DNA from 4 places in the Streptomyces sp. NPDC088387 genome. Region 2 is predicted to be linked to each of the others. Evidence: riboswitches for the same ligand, from Rfam matches in the RefSeq annotation. Region 2 holds a riboswitch; each other region holds the start of a gene.
The links. Region 2 has a riboswitch for cyclic di-AMP ahead of ACIQAC_RS08265 (M23 family metallopeptidase). Riboswitches for the same ligand answer to the same signal wherever they lie in the genome.
Positions count from the first base shown of each region.

Region 1: another riboswitch for cyclic di-AMP. It lies ahead of ACIQAC_RS13020 (NlpC/P60 family protein); the one in region 2 lies ahead of ACIQAC_RS08265 (M23 family metallopeptidase).
Region 3: another riboswitch for cyclic di-AMP. It lies ahead of ACIQAC_RS33290 (C40 family peptidase); the one in region 2 lies ahead of ACIQAC_RS08265 (M23 family metallopeptidase).
Region 4: another riboswitch for cyclic di-AMP. It lies ahead of ACIQAC_RS06890 (peptidoglycan DD-metalloendopeptidase family protein); the one in region 2 lies ahead of ACIQAC_RS08265 (M23 family metallopeptidase).

Region 1 is NZ_JBIVNC010000004.1:350,772-354,201, forward strand. It holds gene pcrA (DNA helicase PcrA) at 1-1,021, opposite strand, end outside; cyclic di-AMP (ydaO/yuaA leader) riboswitch at 1,436-1,608, shown strand; gene ACIQAC_RS13020 (NlpC/P60 family protein) at 1,616-2,791, shown strand; gene ACIQAC_RS13025 (tellurite resistance/C4-dicarboxylate transporter family protein) at 3,217-3,430, shown strand, end outside.
Region 2 is NZ_JBIVNC010000003.1:20,350-23,779, reverse strand. It holds gene ACIQAC_RS08270 (PP2C family protein-serine/threonine phosphatase) at 140-1,282, shown strand; cyclic di-AMP (ydaO/yuaA leader) riboswitch at 1,489-1,646, shown strand; gene ACIQAC_RS08265 (M23 family metallopeptidase) at 1,658-2,704, shown strand; gene ACIQAC_RS08260 (PrsW family intramembrane metalloprotease) at 2,757-3,430, opposite strand, start outside.
Region 3 is NZ_JBIVNC010000016.1:79,726-83,155, forward strand. It holds gene ACIQAC_RS33280 (ATP-dependent Clp protease proteolytic subunit) at 59-694, shown strand; gene ACIQAC_RS33285 (hypothetical protein) at 701-1,009, shown strand; cyclic di-AMP (ydaO/yuaA leader) riboswitch at 1,349-1,556, shown strand; gene ACIQAC_RS33290 (C40 family peptidase) at 1,560-2,033, shown strand; gene ACIQAC_RS33295 (ATP-binding protein) at 2,160-2,618, opposite strand; gene ACIQAC_RS33300 (helix-turn-helix domain-containing protein) at 2,831-3,430, shown strand, end outside.
Region 4 is NZ_JBIVNC010000002.1:523,227-526,656, reverse strand. It holds gene ACIQAC_RS06905 (helix-turn-helix domain-containing protein) at 1-557, shown strand, start outside; gene ACIQAC_RS06900 (DUF6126 family protein) at 554-670, shown strand; gene ACIQAC_RS06895 (tyrosine-protein phosphatase) at 687-1,484, opposite strand; cyclic di-AMP (ydaO/yuaA leader) riboswitch at 2,000-2,167, shown strand; gene ACIQAC_RS06890 (peptidoglycan DD-metalloendopeptidase family protein) at 2,172-3,164, shown strand; gene ACIQAC_RS06885 (SGNH/GDSL hydrolase family protein) at 3,372-3,430, shown strand, end outside.

The sequences.
Region 1 (3,430 bases), on a different contig from region 2:
CGCCGCGGAAGGCGTAGATCGACTGGTCGGCGTCACCGACCACGCAGAGCTCGGCGGGCTGGAGGTCGTCCTCGCGCGGCGGTACGTCGAGGTCCTCGGCGGCCCGCTCGCCCGTGCCGACCAGCTCGCGCACCAGCGTGTACTGGGCGTGGTTGGTGTCCTGGTACTCGTCGACGAGGACGTGCCGGAAGCGGCGGCGGTAGTGCTCGGCGACGTCCGGGAACGCGCGCAGGAGGTTGACCGTCGTCATGATCAGGTCGTCGAAGTCGAGGGCGTTGGCCTCGCGCAGGCGCGACTGGTAGAGCGCGTACGCCTGGGCGAGGGTCTTCTCAAAACCGTCCGTGGCCTGTGCGGCGAAGTCCTCCTCGTCGATCAGCTCGTTCTTCAGGTTGCTGATCTTGGCGCTGAAGGACTTGGGCGGGTAGCGCTTGGGGTCGAGGTCCAGGTCGCGGCAGACCAGGGCCATCAGACGCTTGGAGTCGGCGGCGTCGTAGATCGAGAACGACGACGTGAAGCCGAGCCTCTTGGACTCCCGCCGCAGGATGCGCACACAGGCGCTGTGGAAGGTCATCACCCACATCGCGTTCGCGCGCGGGCCGACGAGGTGCTCGACGCGCTCCTTCATCTCACCGGCGGCCTTGTTGGTGAAGGTGATCGCGAGGATCTGGCCGGGGTGGACGCTCCGCTCGGCGAGCAGGTACGCGATGCGGTGGGTGAGCACACGCGTCTTGCCGGAACCGGCGCCGGCCACGATGAGCAGCGGGGAGCCGGAGTGGACGACGGCGGCCCGCTGGTTGTCGTTCAGCCCGTCCAGGAGGGCTGCCGCGTCGAGGGCCGGGCGCGGGGCACCGTCGCGGTAGTACGCCTCCCGGTCCGGTGGCGCGTCGAACTTCCCGCCGAACAGATCGTCCGGAACCTGCTCCGGTGCATGATCGTCCTCGGGGGGCGGCGGGGGCTCCTCCGCATGGGCCCGCGGGGCCTGGAGGTCCGCCAGGAAGCTGTCGTCAAAGAGGCTGCTCATCGCTCTCCGAGTCTAGGGCGCCCCACTGACAGCCCGCGGCCACCCCGGGAACATCCCCCGTCGGCGGGTGGGGGACCGTACGGTTCCGGCCTGTGGCCGGGCTTCACCGCGGACACTCACGCGGTCACGTTCCGTAGCGATCGACGGATCCCCGTTGTGGCTGGCCGGAGCGTCGCGCGGCGCGTCGGTCCGGAAACCCGCAGCAGGAGGCGTCGTACACGAAGATCACTAAACAACGCACACTTCGGACAACTCACCGCACAACAGTCCGCATTGACCACGCAGCGCGACACTCGAACAGAAAGGTCACGAAAATGTATCGGGCATATCGCCCACCAACCTTCACAGGCGGCACACGAGTTGGCTACCGTTCGCTCAGGCCGAACGACCCCCACCGGCGAACGTCGCCGGGCCGTCCCGCCTCCGCCGAGTCCGGTGCGCCCACGTGGCAGCCGGAGCCGGGGACCCACCGAACTCCGGGGTGAATCGGTCCGAACTCCCACTGGGGAGCGGACCGTAGGGCAACCCTTCCGAACCACCCGCCCGAACCCGACAGCTAACCCGGTAGGCGGCCCATGGAAGGAGTCGCCTCCTTTGGCGTCGCACCGCAAGTCGCGCCCCACGGGCGCGCGCGTGGCAGGCATACGCACCCCCGCCCTCGCCACGGCTGCCCTGACCTCCGTCGCCCTGCTCTCCCAGACGGCCAACGCCGCGCCCGAGGACGACAAGCCGAGCCTTGAGGAAGTCGAGAAGAAGGTCGACGACCTCTACCGCCAGGCCGAGTCGGCGACGGAGAAGTACAACTCCGCCAAAGAGAAGACGTCGAAACAGCGCAAGCAGGTCGACACGCTCCTCGACGACGTGGCCCAGCGGACCCAGAAACTGAACGACGCGCGCGAGGAGCTGGGCTCGTACGCCGCGGCCCAGTACCGCAGCGGGGCCTCCGTCCCCGACACCGCGACCTTCATGCTCGCGGACTCGCCGCAGGACTACTTCGACCAGACCCAGCTCATGGACCGGCTGACCGGCCGCCAGCAGGACGCGGTCGACGAGTACTTCACCCAGCAGTCCGAGACGATGGAGAAGCGTCAGGCGGCCAGTGAAGGCCTGGAGACGCTCACCGAGACGCAGGGCGACCTCAAGACGGCCAAGGCGACCGTCCAGAGGAAACTCGCCGACGCCCGGCAGCTGCTGTCGGAACTGACCGCCGAGGAGAAGGCGCGTCTCGCGGCGATCGAGAAGCAGAAGCAGGCAGAGGCCGACCGCAAGGCGGCGGAGCTCGCCCAGCAGCAGGCTGAGGACCAGCGCCGCCAGGAAGAGACGGCCCAGCAGCAACAGCAGGAGAGCGACTCCACGGGCTCCTCGTCGGGCTCGACCGGCTCGGAGTCCACGCCGACCGACGGCTCGTACACCGCCAAGGCGGAGAAGGTGCTGGCGTTCGCCCGCGCGCAGGCCGGCAAGCCGTACGTCTGGGGCGCCACCGGCCCCGGCTCCTACGACTGCTCCGGCCTCACCCAGGCCGCGTGGAAGGCCGCCGGGGTCGACATCCCGCGCACCACCTACGACCAGGTGAACGCCGGCACCACGGTGTCCGTCGCCGCCGCCCAACCCGGTGACCTCGTCTTCTTCTACGACGACGTCACCCACGTCGGCATCTACATCGGCAACGGCATGATGATCCACGCCCCGAAGCCGGGCACGTACGTGCGCGAGGAGTCGATCTACTACGACGGCGAGTCGGCGATCCACAGCGTGGTGAGGCCGGCCTGAGACGGGGGCGCGCGGTAGTGCGGCCCGCCTAGGAGTCACCGTGCGCCGGGGGCGCGTGTCTGAGGACACGCGCCCTTTGTCGTTGCAGACCGTCCGGTGTCCCGGCGGCACTCCGCCGTCCCGGCGGGCCGCCGCGTCCGGTGGGCTTCCATGTCCGGTTGGCCGCCGCGTCCAGTGGTCCCGCACGTCCGGTAAGCCTGCACGTCCGGTGGGCTTCCACGTCCGGTGGGCCGCCGCGTCCAGTGGGCCTCCACGACAGTGAGCCTCCGCGTCCAGTGGGCCCGCACGTCCGGTGAGCCTCCGCGTCCAGTGGGCCTCCACGTCCGGTGGGCCGCCGCGTCCGGTGGCATGCGCCCGCGTGGATTTCCGTCCGCGCGTGTGCGCGCCCCACCCCTCTCCCCGGGCACGCTCCTTAGCATCGGCCCATGCCCGGCACCCCTTCCCCCCGCGCCTGGTGGGCGCAGCGTCCGCCGGCGGCCGGGGCCGCCGTGATGGCGACCGGCATCCTGTCGGTCGGCCTCCATCTGACCGGGTACGAGGTCCTGTCCAGGATCCTGCTGGCGGTGGCCGCGGTGACCTGGCTGGCACTCGCGGCGGACTTCGTCGCGCGGCTGCTGCGGGACCGCCCGCGATGGATGG
Region 2 (3,430 bases):
CCCGGAATCCAGATCATGGATTCCGGGCCCTGAGTGTTTTCCCCCGCGATCCGCGTGCGTCCCCGCGTGATCTTCCACCGGGTCATCCGGTCGGCCCGCCCGACTGGCCCGTCGACCCCGCTGCGGCAACCCTGGTGAGGTGACTCCCGACCCCGTGACGGAGGGGCCGTATCCCGTACCGCAGCGGCACATCTCGTACGCCCGCCGCTTTGTGCGGCTGCTGCCGGTGCTGCTGATCGTCGGCGGCGCGATGTACGAGTACTTCACCCCGAAGGAGTTCACCGCCGTCCCGTTCTTCACGGCCGCGCCCCTGGTCGCCGCCCCGCTCTTCGGGCGGCGGTACACGATCCTCACCGGCCTGGCGGCCGTGATCACCGTGGCGGTGATCCATCTCCGGCTCGATGTGATCCTCGGCGCGGAGTCGGTCACCGAGACGATCACCGTGCTGACCGTCTCCGGGCTGGCCCTCCTCATCAACACCCTGGTCCGGCGCAGCGACGAACGGCTCGCCACCGCCCGCCAGATCGCCGAGGCCGCCCAGCGGGCGGTGCTGCCGGAGCCCGCCGAGCGGATCGACGGGTTCGAGATCGCCGTCCGTTACGAGGCCGCGCAGGCCGGTGCCTTCATCGGCGGCGACCTGTACGCGGTGCAGGACTGCCCGGCCGGGGTCCGGCTGCTGGTCGGGGACGTGCGCGGCAAGGGCATGGGCGCGGTGGCGGCCGTGGCCGTGCTCATCGGGACGTTCCGGGAGGCGGCCGAGCAGGAGGCGACCCTGGAGGCGGTCGCGGGGCGGCTGGAGCGGGCGCTGGCCCGCGAGGGCGACCGGCGCGCGGGGCTCGACGCGGTCGAGGGGTTCACCACCGCCGTACTCGCCGAACTCCCGCACGGCGAGGGCGTCCTGCGCATCGTGAACCGCGGTCACCCCGGGCCGCTGCTGCTGTACGCGGACGGCGCGCTGCGGCCGCTGCCGGCCACCGAGCCGGCGCTGCCGCTCGGGATGGGCGATCTCGGCAACTGGCCGGACCGGGTGGAGGAGTACGCGTTTCCCGCCGGGGCCATGCTGCTGCTGTACACCGACGGGGTGTCCGAGGCGCGGGACGCGCGCGGGGAGTTCTTCCTGCCCGAGGAGCGGCTGTCCGGCCGGGTCTTCGCGGGGCCGGGGGATCTGCTGACCACGCTCGCGGAGGACGTGCGGCGGCACACCGGGGGCCGGATGACGGACGACATGGCACTGCTCGCCGTACGCCGGACGGGGGCTTCGTCACAGCCGGTAAGTGAGTGAACGCCCTCCGCATAACATCTGAGTCACCGTCAAAACTCTTGTGACATACGTGGCGTGGTCAACTCGCCCGATTTTCGCCGCTCATGGCCCGTACGTCCGGCGGGAAAGCGTTAACGATCAAGTGGAACCGCTTGGAAATCACCCCCCGGTTCTATTAACGTCCGATAACGCAGCGCGGTCGTCCCAGCCGTCACAAGAGACGGCTCCGTGCTCAAGCGCCGAATTCCGCAAGGGAACCGGGGAACCACCAACTTGGGGTGAATCGGGCGTATGTGGTCGTGGCAACACGGCACATATACGCGCGTAGGAGACCTTCCTGCTCCGAACCCGTCAGCTAACCCGGTAGGCGAGAAGGAAGGAAAGGAGTACGCCTACGTGGCGTCCAACAGGCCTGCTCCTGAGGCCCCGTTCGTCCCCGCACAGCGCACCGAGGAAACCTTCGGTTACGGCGCCCCCCGCACCGACGAGGGCCCGTGGGAGGAATGGAACCCCACCGCCGAGACCGTCCGCCCCGTGCGCGGCCGGCACCGCGTCTCCAAGCAGCGCGGCGGTGGACTCGCCCGTAGCTCGACCGTCCTGGGCGTCGGTGTCATAGCCGCCGTCGGCGCGGGCGGTATGGCCACCGCGCAGACCGGCAAGCCCCCGGTGTCCATCTCCATGCCGGACCTGCCCTCGGTCGGCAGCCCCTTCGGCTCGGACGACGGCGACGACACCGAGCCCCTCTCCCAGACCTCCAGCACCCCGCTCAGCAGCCTCGGCGTGTCCACGACCGACACCGAGCAGGGCACCTCGGACGCCGGTGAGGTGCTGCGCACCCGCATCCTGGCGCAGGCCGAGAACCAGCAGAAGCAGCTCGACACCAAGACCGCGCAGCTCGCGCTGGCCAAGGCCGAGAAGCAGGCCGCCGACGCCGCCGCCAAGGCCGAGAAAGAGGCCAAGGAGAAGGCCGCCGCCGCCAAGAAGAAGGCGGAGGAGGAGGCCGCGCAGAAGGCCGAGGCCGAGCGGCTCGCCAAGCTGGCCAAGGAGTTCACGCTCCCGACCTCCTCGTACACCCTCACCTCGACCTTCGGTCAGGCCGGCGCCCTGTGGTCCTCCGGCTACCACACGGGCCTCGACTTCGCCGCGCCCACCGGCACGCCGATCAAGGCCGTGCACGGCGGCACCATCACCGAGGCCGGCTGGAACGGCTCGTACGGCTACAAGACCGTGCTGACCCTCGATGACGGCACCGAGATCTGGTACGCCCACCAGTCGTCGATCGGCGTCAGCGTCGGCCAGAAGGTCACCACCGGCGAGGTCATCGGCCGCGTCGGCGCCACCGGCAACGTCACCGGCGCCCACCTCCACCTGGAGGTCCACACCCCCGGTGGCGGCGGCATCGACCCCATGGCGTGGCTGCGCGGCAAGGGCCTCAACCCCTGAGCCGAGTTCCCCTCACGGCCCTGACGACGAACCCTCGACGTCAGGGCCGCTGTTATGAGCGGTACGGGTTGTAGTAGGCGGGGTGCGGACCGACCGGGCCGTAACCGCCGTAGCCGCTGTGAACGCCGTAGCCGCTGTGGCCGCCGTACGTGGGCAGGGGCCACGGGGTGATCACCGGGACCGGTGGTGCGGTGGCCCGTGCGGCGTGGTCGAGGGCGGGACGGGCGATGTCCCGGCGCCGCCACAGCTCGTTCAGCAACGCCCGCTCGCGCTCCACGAAGTCGGGGCCCGCGAGACCCCGGCGGCCCCGGCGGCGCAGAAACGCCAGGGACGTCGCGTACGACTCGTACTGGGCCACCGCGCGGGCGGCCGGTCTGCCCAGGTGGCGGCCGGCGTACTCACGGGCCAGACCGCGGGCCCGCATCGAGCCGAGCGCGTAGGGCTCCGAAGGGGCCAGCCAGCCGGCGGCCGCGTAGGCGGGCAGTTCCTCGCGGACCAGGCGCAGTTCGCGCTGCCGGGTCCAGATCATCAGCCAGGTCAGCAGCGCGAACGCGGGGACCATGAACACGCCGTAGACCGCGAAGAAGCCGTAGTCGCCGAAGGTCGACGAGCCGTTCCAGAAGGCGTGCAGGCCCATCGCCAGCAGCAGCCCGGACAGGGGCAGCAGAACGCGGCGCACCTGCTGGCGGTCGCCGGCGAGCGCCGCGAAGCCGAAGCCGATGCCGG
Region 3 (3,430 bases), on a different contig from region 2:
CGCGACCCCTCGCGCACCGCCCTGCCCTGCCCTGCTCCGCCGCAAGGAGGCGTTGACCATGGATCAGCCGTCCGCCCGTTACGTCCTGCCCGAGTTCACCGAGCGCACCAGCCACGGGCACCGGACGCTCGATCCGTACGGGAAGCTGCTGGAGGAGCGGATCGTCTTTCTGGGCACGCCGGTCGACGACACCGCGGCGAACGACGTCATGGCCCAGTTCATGCACCTCGAGTACCAGGACCCGGACAGCGACATCTCGCTCTACATCAACTCCCCCGGCGGCTCGTTCAGCGCGATGGCGGCGATCTACGACACCATCCAGTACGTCGGCTGCGACGTGGAGACGATCTGCCTCGGGCAGGCCGGATCCATGGCGTCGGTGCTGCTGGCGGCGGGCACACCCGGGAAGCGGCTGGCGCTGCCGGGCGCGCGGATGGTGATCCACCAGCCGTCGCTGCCGGAGCCGGTCCACGGGCAGACCAGTGATCTCACCATCCGGGCCGCGGAGTTGGCGCGCGTACGCACCCGCCTGGAGGAGATGCTCGTACGGCACACGGGGCGGGCACAGGTACAAGTGAGCGCGGACATCGAGCGTGACAAGGTGCTGACCGCGCAACAGGCTCTGGAGTACGGCCTGGTGGACCGGATCGTCTCCAGCCGCAAGACCACAGGCCCGACGCCCGACGCGAGGTGACCGCCGATGCTGCGACCGGAAGACCCCCCGCTGCCCGCACTGACCCGCGCCGAGGGCGAGTTGATCGACCGCTACCTGGACGTCGTCGATCTGCTCGGCCGGGTCAATCCGGCGCAGAACACCGACACCTACAGCGGGTTGCGGGCCGCGCAGGCACTGGTGGCCCGTGCCACCGAGCTGCGCGACGCGCTCGCGCTGATGCACCGCCGGGGCGAGACCGCGCTGCACGCGCCGACGCTCGCGCGGGCGCTGACCGTGCTGGACGGCGAGCGCCGGACGGCGCGCGTCACCCTTCCGCCGCGCTCCGAGAGTTGACGCGACGGCACCTGAATCCGCATACTCACCGGCTTTCCCGGTCCGTCCGCGGCCGGTTTCAAACGGACCAAAAGGCGTACCCCCGTTCGGCGTATTCGCAGGTCGTTGCGCGGAACCCGCACGGTTGCGCAAGGCCCATCCCGCCATGGCGGAACTGGGGACTCCGCCGCTGGTCCGAGGGGTCATCAGGACGTTGACGCGCGTTCGAACATAGAGATGTCCACCCGAACGGGTGAGTGGTGAGTAACAACACAAATCCCCGGTTCCGTTGGGATTTTCGGACACAAGTAGGTGAAGATCCCTGACTGACGACAAGACCCCGCCACCGCGGCGGGGCGGTCCGGGCGGACGCCGAGTCCTGCCGCCTCCCGGATGACCGGTCGACAGGAGTGGATCGGCAGGAGTGGAGGACCCAGGCACGACGGGCCGCCGGAGCGCGCAGTTGGCTTCGAGCAGTCCTTGGGGTGAAGCCGCCTTCGGGCGGCCGGGCTACTTCGCCAGCCCGAATCCGACAGGTCATCCTTCACAGGCGGCTGACGAAGGGTTGCGCATGACCGCGCTCAATCGTGTCCCGTCGCTCATGGCTCGGGCCGGTACGGCCTCGGCCCTCACGTTGGTGGCCGTGAGCGGCTCCGTCGTGGTTCCGGGATTCTCCTCAGAGGCCTCGGCAGCCACGCCGGCAACGAAGGCGCTCCAGGTCGCGGCTTCGAAGAAGGGGTCCCCGTACAAGTACGGGGCCACCGGACCGCGCCGTTTCGACTGCTCGGGTCTGACGCTGTACTCGTTCAAGAAGGCAGGCAAGAAGCTGCCGCGTACGGCTTCCCAGCAGTACAACAAGACGAAGCACATCTCCGCCAAGAGCCGCAAGGCCGGCGACCTGGTGTTCTTCCACTCCGGCTCCAGCGTGTACCACGTGGGGATCTACGCCGGTAAGGGGAAGATCTGGCACTCGCCGAAGACCGGAGACGTTGTCCGTCTACAGAAGATCTGGACCAAGAGTGTCTGGTACGGGCGCGTGAAGTAGCTCCGAGGAGGCGGTGACGGCGCCCTGACGCGCCGTCACCGCCCTTCGGGCGGGCTGTGCTGCCCGCACCGGCCGCGCCGGGCTCAGCCGGCGCGGCCGGCGGCCGTGCGCCACTCGGACGCGTCTCTACGGCTCCTGCTGTCCCGCGGCGGTCACCGGTCTCGCCGGCACCGTCCACGGCAGTTCGATGGCGACGGTCTTGCCGCCCTCCCGGGTGGGCCGGACGCTCAGCTTTCCGCCGCACTCCGCGGCCAGCCAGCGGATGATCACCAGACCGCGGCCGTTGTCCTGCTGGACCGCCGCCGGCAGCCGCTTCGGAAACCGGGGATGACTGTCCGTCACCCCGATGCGCAACTGTTCGTCACGCTCCAGCGACAGGTCCACCGTGAAGGTGGGTGACTGCCCGAGGGTGTGCTGTACGGCGTTGGTGGTGAGTTCGGAGACGATCAGCCGGATGGTGTCCGCCAGTTCCGTGTTCGGCGGCAACCCCCATTCCGCCAGGGTGTCGACCACGTAGCCGCGGGCCGTGGAGACCGAAGCGGGATCGCTCGGCAGAGTGACGGATGCTTCGAGATGATCTGCCATGGCGACGTCGTCCCTTTCCCACGGGACCGCAGTCCGACACGGAGCGGATGGTTCGAGTACGGTCCCGGACTGGTGCTACGCCGCCAGACTGCCATTAGCGGGCCTGTCACGGTGGCGATCCACCAAGATATGCATATATCTGTCGCTCGAAGCGGTGAACTCTGCGACGGCAGAGCGTATTTGGGCGGCTCGGAAGGAGTAAGGAGTACCCCATGCAGCACGGTCCCGCGGTGCGCCGCCGGAAACTGGGCGCCGAACTGCGTGCCCTGCGCGCCCGCGTGGGCCTCACCAGTGGCGAGGCGGCCGCTCTGGTCGGCTGGCACCAGTCCAAGGTCAGCCGGATCGAGACCGGCGCGAGCGGTGTGAAACCGGCCGATGTGCGGTTACTCCTGGACGCCTACGGCGTCGAGGAACCCGAACTGCGGGAACTGCTCCTCGCCCTCGCGGGCTCCGAGGACCTCGGCCGGCACCACTGGTGGCACGCCTACCGGGGTGTGCTGCCGCCGACCTACCGGGACTTCATCAGCCTGGAGTCGCAGGCCAGGACGATGCGCACACTGGAGACCTCGGTGGTGCCGGGGCTGCTCCAGACGCCCGACTACGCCCGCGCGGTCACCCGGGCCGCCGTCGAGGGGCTCGACGAGCAGCGGGTCGACGCGCTGGTGGAGGTGCGTCTCGCCCGGCAGGACGTGCTGCTCGCGAGGCCGCCGCTGGAGCTGAACGCCGTCCTGGACGAGGCCGTGCTGCGGCGGGAGGTGGGCGGGCCCGACGTGATGGCCCGGCAGCTGGAACGGCTCACGGAGGCGGCCAGG
Region 4 (3,430 bases), on a different contig from region 2:
TGCGCGCCCTGCGCCGCCGGGCCTCGCTCACCCTGGAGGCCGCGGCCCGCGCCGCCGGTCTTTCGCCCGCCCACCTCTCCCGGCTGGAGACCGGCGGGCGGCAGCCCTCACTGCCGATGCTCCTCGCGCTCGCCCGTATCTACGGTACGACCGTCTCCGAACTCCTCGGCGAGACGGTCGCCGAACGCGACGCCGTGCTGCGCGCCGCCGACATGGAACCGACCGAGGCCGGCGGCTGGACGTACTGGCAGGCCGGCGCCTCCGGCCGCGGGATGCAGGCACTGCGCGTCCACGTACCGCACGGCTCCCAGGGCGACATCGTGCGGGTGCATCCCGGCGAGGAGTGGCTGTACGTCCTGCGGGGCCGGCTGCGGCTGCGCCTCGGGGACGCCGTGCACCAGCTCGGTCCCGGGGACAGCGCGCACTTCGACTCCCTGACCCCGCACCGCATCGCCGCCCGCGACCCGGCCGGCGTCGAGCTGCTCTTTGTACACACCCTGCTTCAGAGCCCCACGGCCGCGCTCTGTCTCGGCCCGACGACGGGAGAAACACCATGAGCGAGACCGCGAAGCGCAACCGCGGAGTCTGGGTGCGGCTGTTCATCTACGTCGCCGCCGGGCATGTCTTCGCCGCGTTCCTGTACCTGCTGTTCGAGGTCGGCGCGAAGTAGCGGTGGCGGCGCGGGCTCAGTCGAGCATGCGCTGCCGCAGCCGGTCGCGGAGTTCCGGCGTCAGCTTCAGACCCTGCTCCAGATAGCCGTCGACGCCGCCCCAGGTCGCCTCGATGGTGTCGAAGGCCGTCGTCAGATACTCGGCGCGCGCGTCGAAGAGCGGGCTGATCAGCTCCATGACCTCGGGGGAGTGGGCGGAGGGGGCCTTGCTGCTGCGCCGCACCTGGTAGCGGCGGTGCTTGGCGTTGGACTCCAGATAGTCGGCGAGGATCGCCTCGCGTTCCACGCCCAGGGCGAGCAGGGTCACCGCGACCGAGATGCCCGCGCGGTCCTTGCCGGCCGCGCAGTGCATCAGGGCCGGGACGCTGTCCTCGGTGAGCGCGTGCAGCACCCGGGAGTGCTCGGCGGTGCGCTCCAGGACGATCGTGCGGTACGACTCGACCATCCGGTTCGCCGCCCTGCCGTCGGCGAGCAGGGTGCGCAGCTGGTCCAGGTCGCCCTCGCGGATCATCGTCCAGAACTCGGCGCCGTGTGCCGGGTCGGTCAGCGGCAGGTTCACGTTGCGGACGCCGGGCAGTTCGATGTCCGGGCCCTCAAGGCGCTGGTCGGCGGCGTTGCGGAAGTCGAAGACCGTGTGCAGTCCGAGGGAGGACAGGAACACGGCGTCCGCCGCGGTCGCGTGCGCGAGATGCCCGCTGCGGAACAGCACTCCCCGACGCACCCGGCGGCCGTCCACCGTCGGCAGCCCGCCCACGTCCCGGAAGTTGCGCACGGCTTCCAGCTGTGGCTCGGTCGACGGGACCTGCTGCGTCACGGGGGGCTCCTCCCGGTCGGACCGCCGGCCCGGCTCGGGTGCCGGCCGGCGTGGGGCACCTCGACGATACGACAAGGCCTCGCGCGGAACGGTGTCGAGGCCTCCTGTCGAGGCCTCCTGCGGAACGGTGTCGCGAAACGGACGAAACCCCCGTAAAGAAGTCTGTGATTTCACTGTGCCACTCAATGCGACACTTCTCCTCCTGCGTCACATCTGGGAGTTCTGTCCGAATTGATGCGTGGATTCCAACTCGCTCTGGAATAAAGGGACCTGGAGCACTGTCACGTGAGCAGCGTCATATTCGTGACCGTGTGTCGCCCGTCATGTTCACGTAATCAGGCCGCTTTTCAAGGGGTTTTGGGAATTCGGCGTGTACCGCTTCGACGGAGGGTGACCGGGAATTCCCCGTACGGATCAAGAAGGGGACCTTCGAGTGGAACCTCTTGCTTGTCCCTTTGCGTCTTGGTCGCTTACGTTCACCACCGAATCCGGACGGAACGCCGAATCCTGCCGCCGCCCGGAAGCCGCCCACTCACCCGTGCCTCGGCAGGAGCGGGGGACCCACAGGACTTACCGCCTGTTCCGGTCTCCGGAACGGCTAGGGGTTCAGCCGCGTTCCCCGCGCGGCCGGGCATCTCCAGCCCGCACCCGACAGCTCACCTCGCAGGCGCCGGAGAGGAATTCGCCATGCCCGCGAAGGGTAAGCACCGCCGTCCCAAGAGCAAGCGTTTCACCCGCTCGATCGCCGTCGCCGGAACCGGTGGCGCCGCACTCGCACTGCCGCTGATGGGGGCCGCCGGCGCCCACGCCGCCACCGGCCAGTCCGTCACGGAGAAGGCCGCCGGAACTCTCACCGCCACGCAGGAGTCGCTGCCGCGCACGGTCACCGAGCAGCCCGTCGCGCAGCAGACCGCGACCAAGACCGCCACCCCGAAGTCCGGTGCGCACACCTACTCGGTGAAGGTCGGCGACTACCTCGCGAAGATCGCCGAGGAGCAGGACGTCACCGGCGGCTGGCAGCGGATCTACGACGACAACCGCGAGGCCGTGGGCAGCGATCCGTCGCTCATCCACCCCGGTCTGAAGCTCTCCATCGGCAAGAAGGCGGCCGACAGGCCCGCCGGCACCGACACACAGGCTTCGAAGCCGGCCGAGTCCTCCGACTCCACCGCGTCGCAGAAGACGCAGAAGTCCGAGGAGTCCAACTCCAGCCAGGCGCAGGGTGATGCGTCGTCCTCCGGCGACCAGTCCACGACCACCGCCAACGCCTCGGGCTTCAGCCTCCCGGTGGCCGGTGCCGCCGTCGGCACGCCGTACCGCATGGCGGGCAGCATGTGGTCCAGCGGCTACCACACCGGTGTCGACTTCGTCGTCCCGACCGGCACCTCCCTCAAGTCCGTCGGCAGCGGCACCGTCGTCTCCGCCGGCTGGGGCGGTGCGTACGGCAACCAGGTCGTCATCAAGCTCGCCGACGGCTTCTACGCCCAGTACGCCCACCTGTCCTCGCTGTCCGTCTCGCAGGGCCAGTCCGTGTCCGCCGGCACACAGGTCGGCCTCTCGGGCGCGACCGGCAACGTGACCGGCCCCCACCTGCACTTCGAGATCCGCACCACGCCGGACTACGGCTCCGACGTCGACCCCGTCGCCTACCTGCGCTCGCACGGTCTCTCCGTCGGCTGAGACCCCCGTCGCGCGACCACCTCCGAAGGCCGGACCCACGATCCCCGGGTCCGGCCTTCGGTGCGTACCGGTGGATATCGGGATGTGTTGCGGGACCCGTGGACTATTCCGCATTTGACCAAGGCTTGGTCCGTGGCTTATCTCACCGCCCGTCAACCCCGCCCTACGGTCGCGTAAGTCACATTCGAAGGGGAATCATGGTGCGACGTGGCAGACGATTCGAAGAGTGACAGCAGAGCAGAGATCGGGTCGTACGTGGCGCTGGG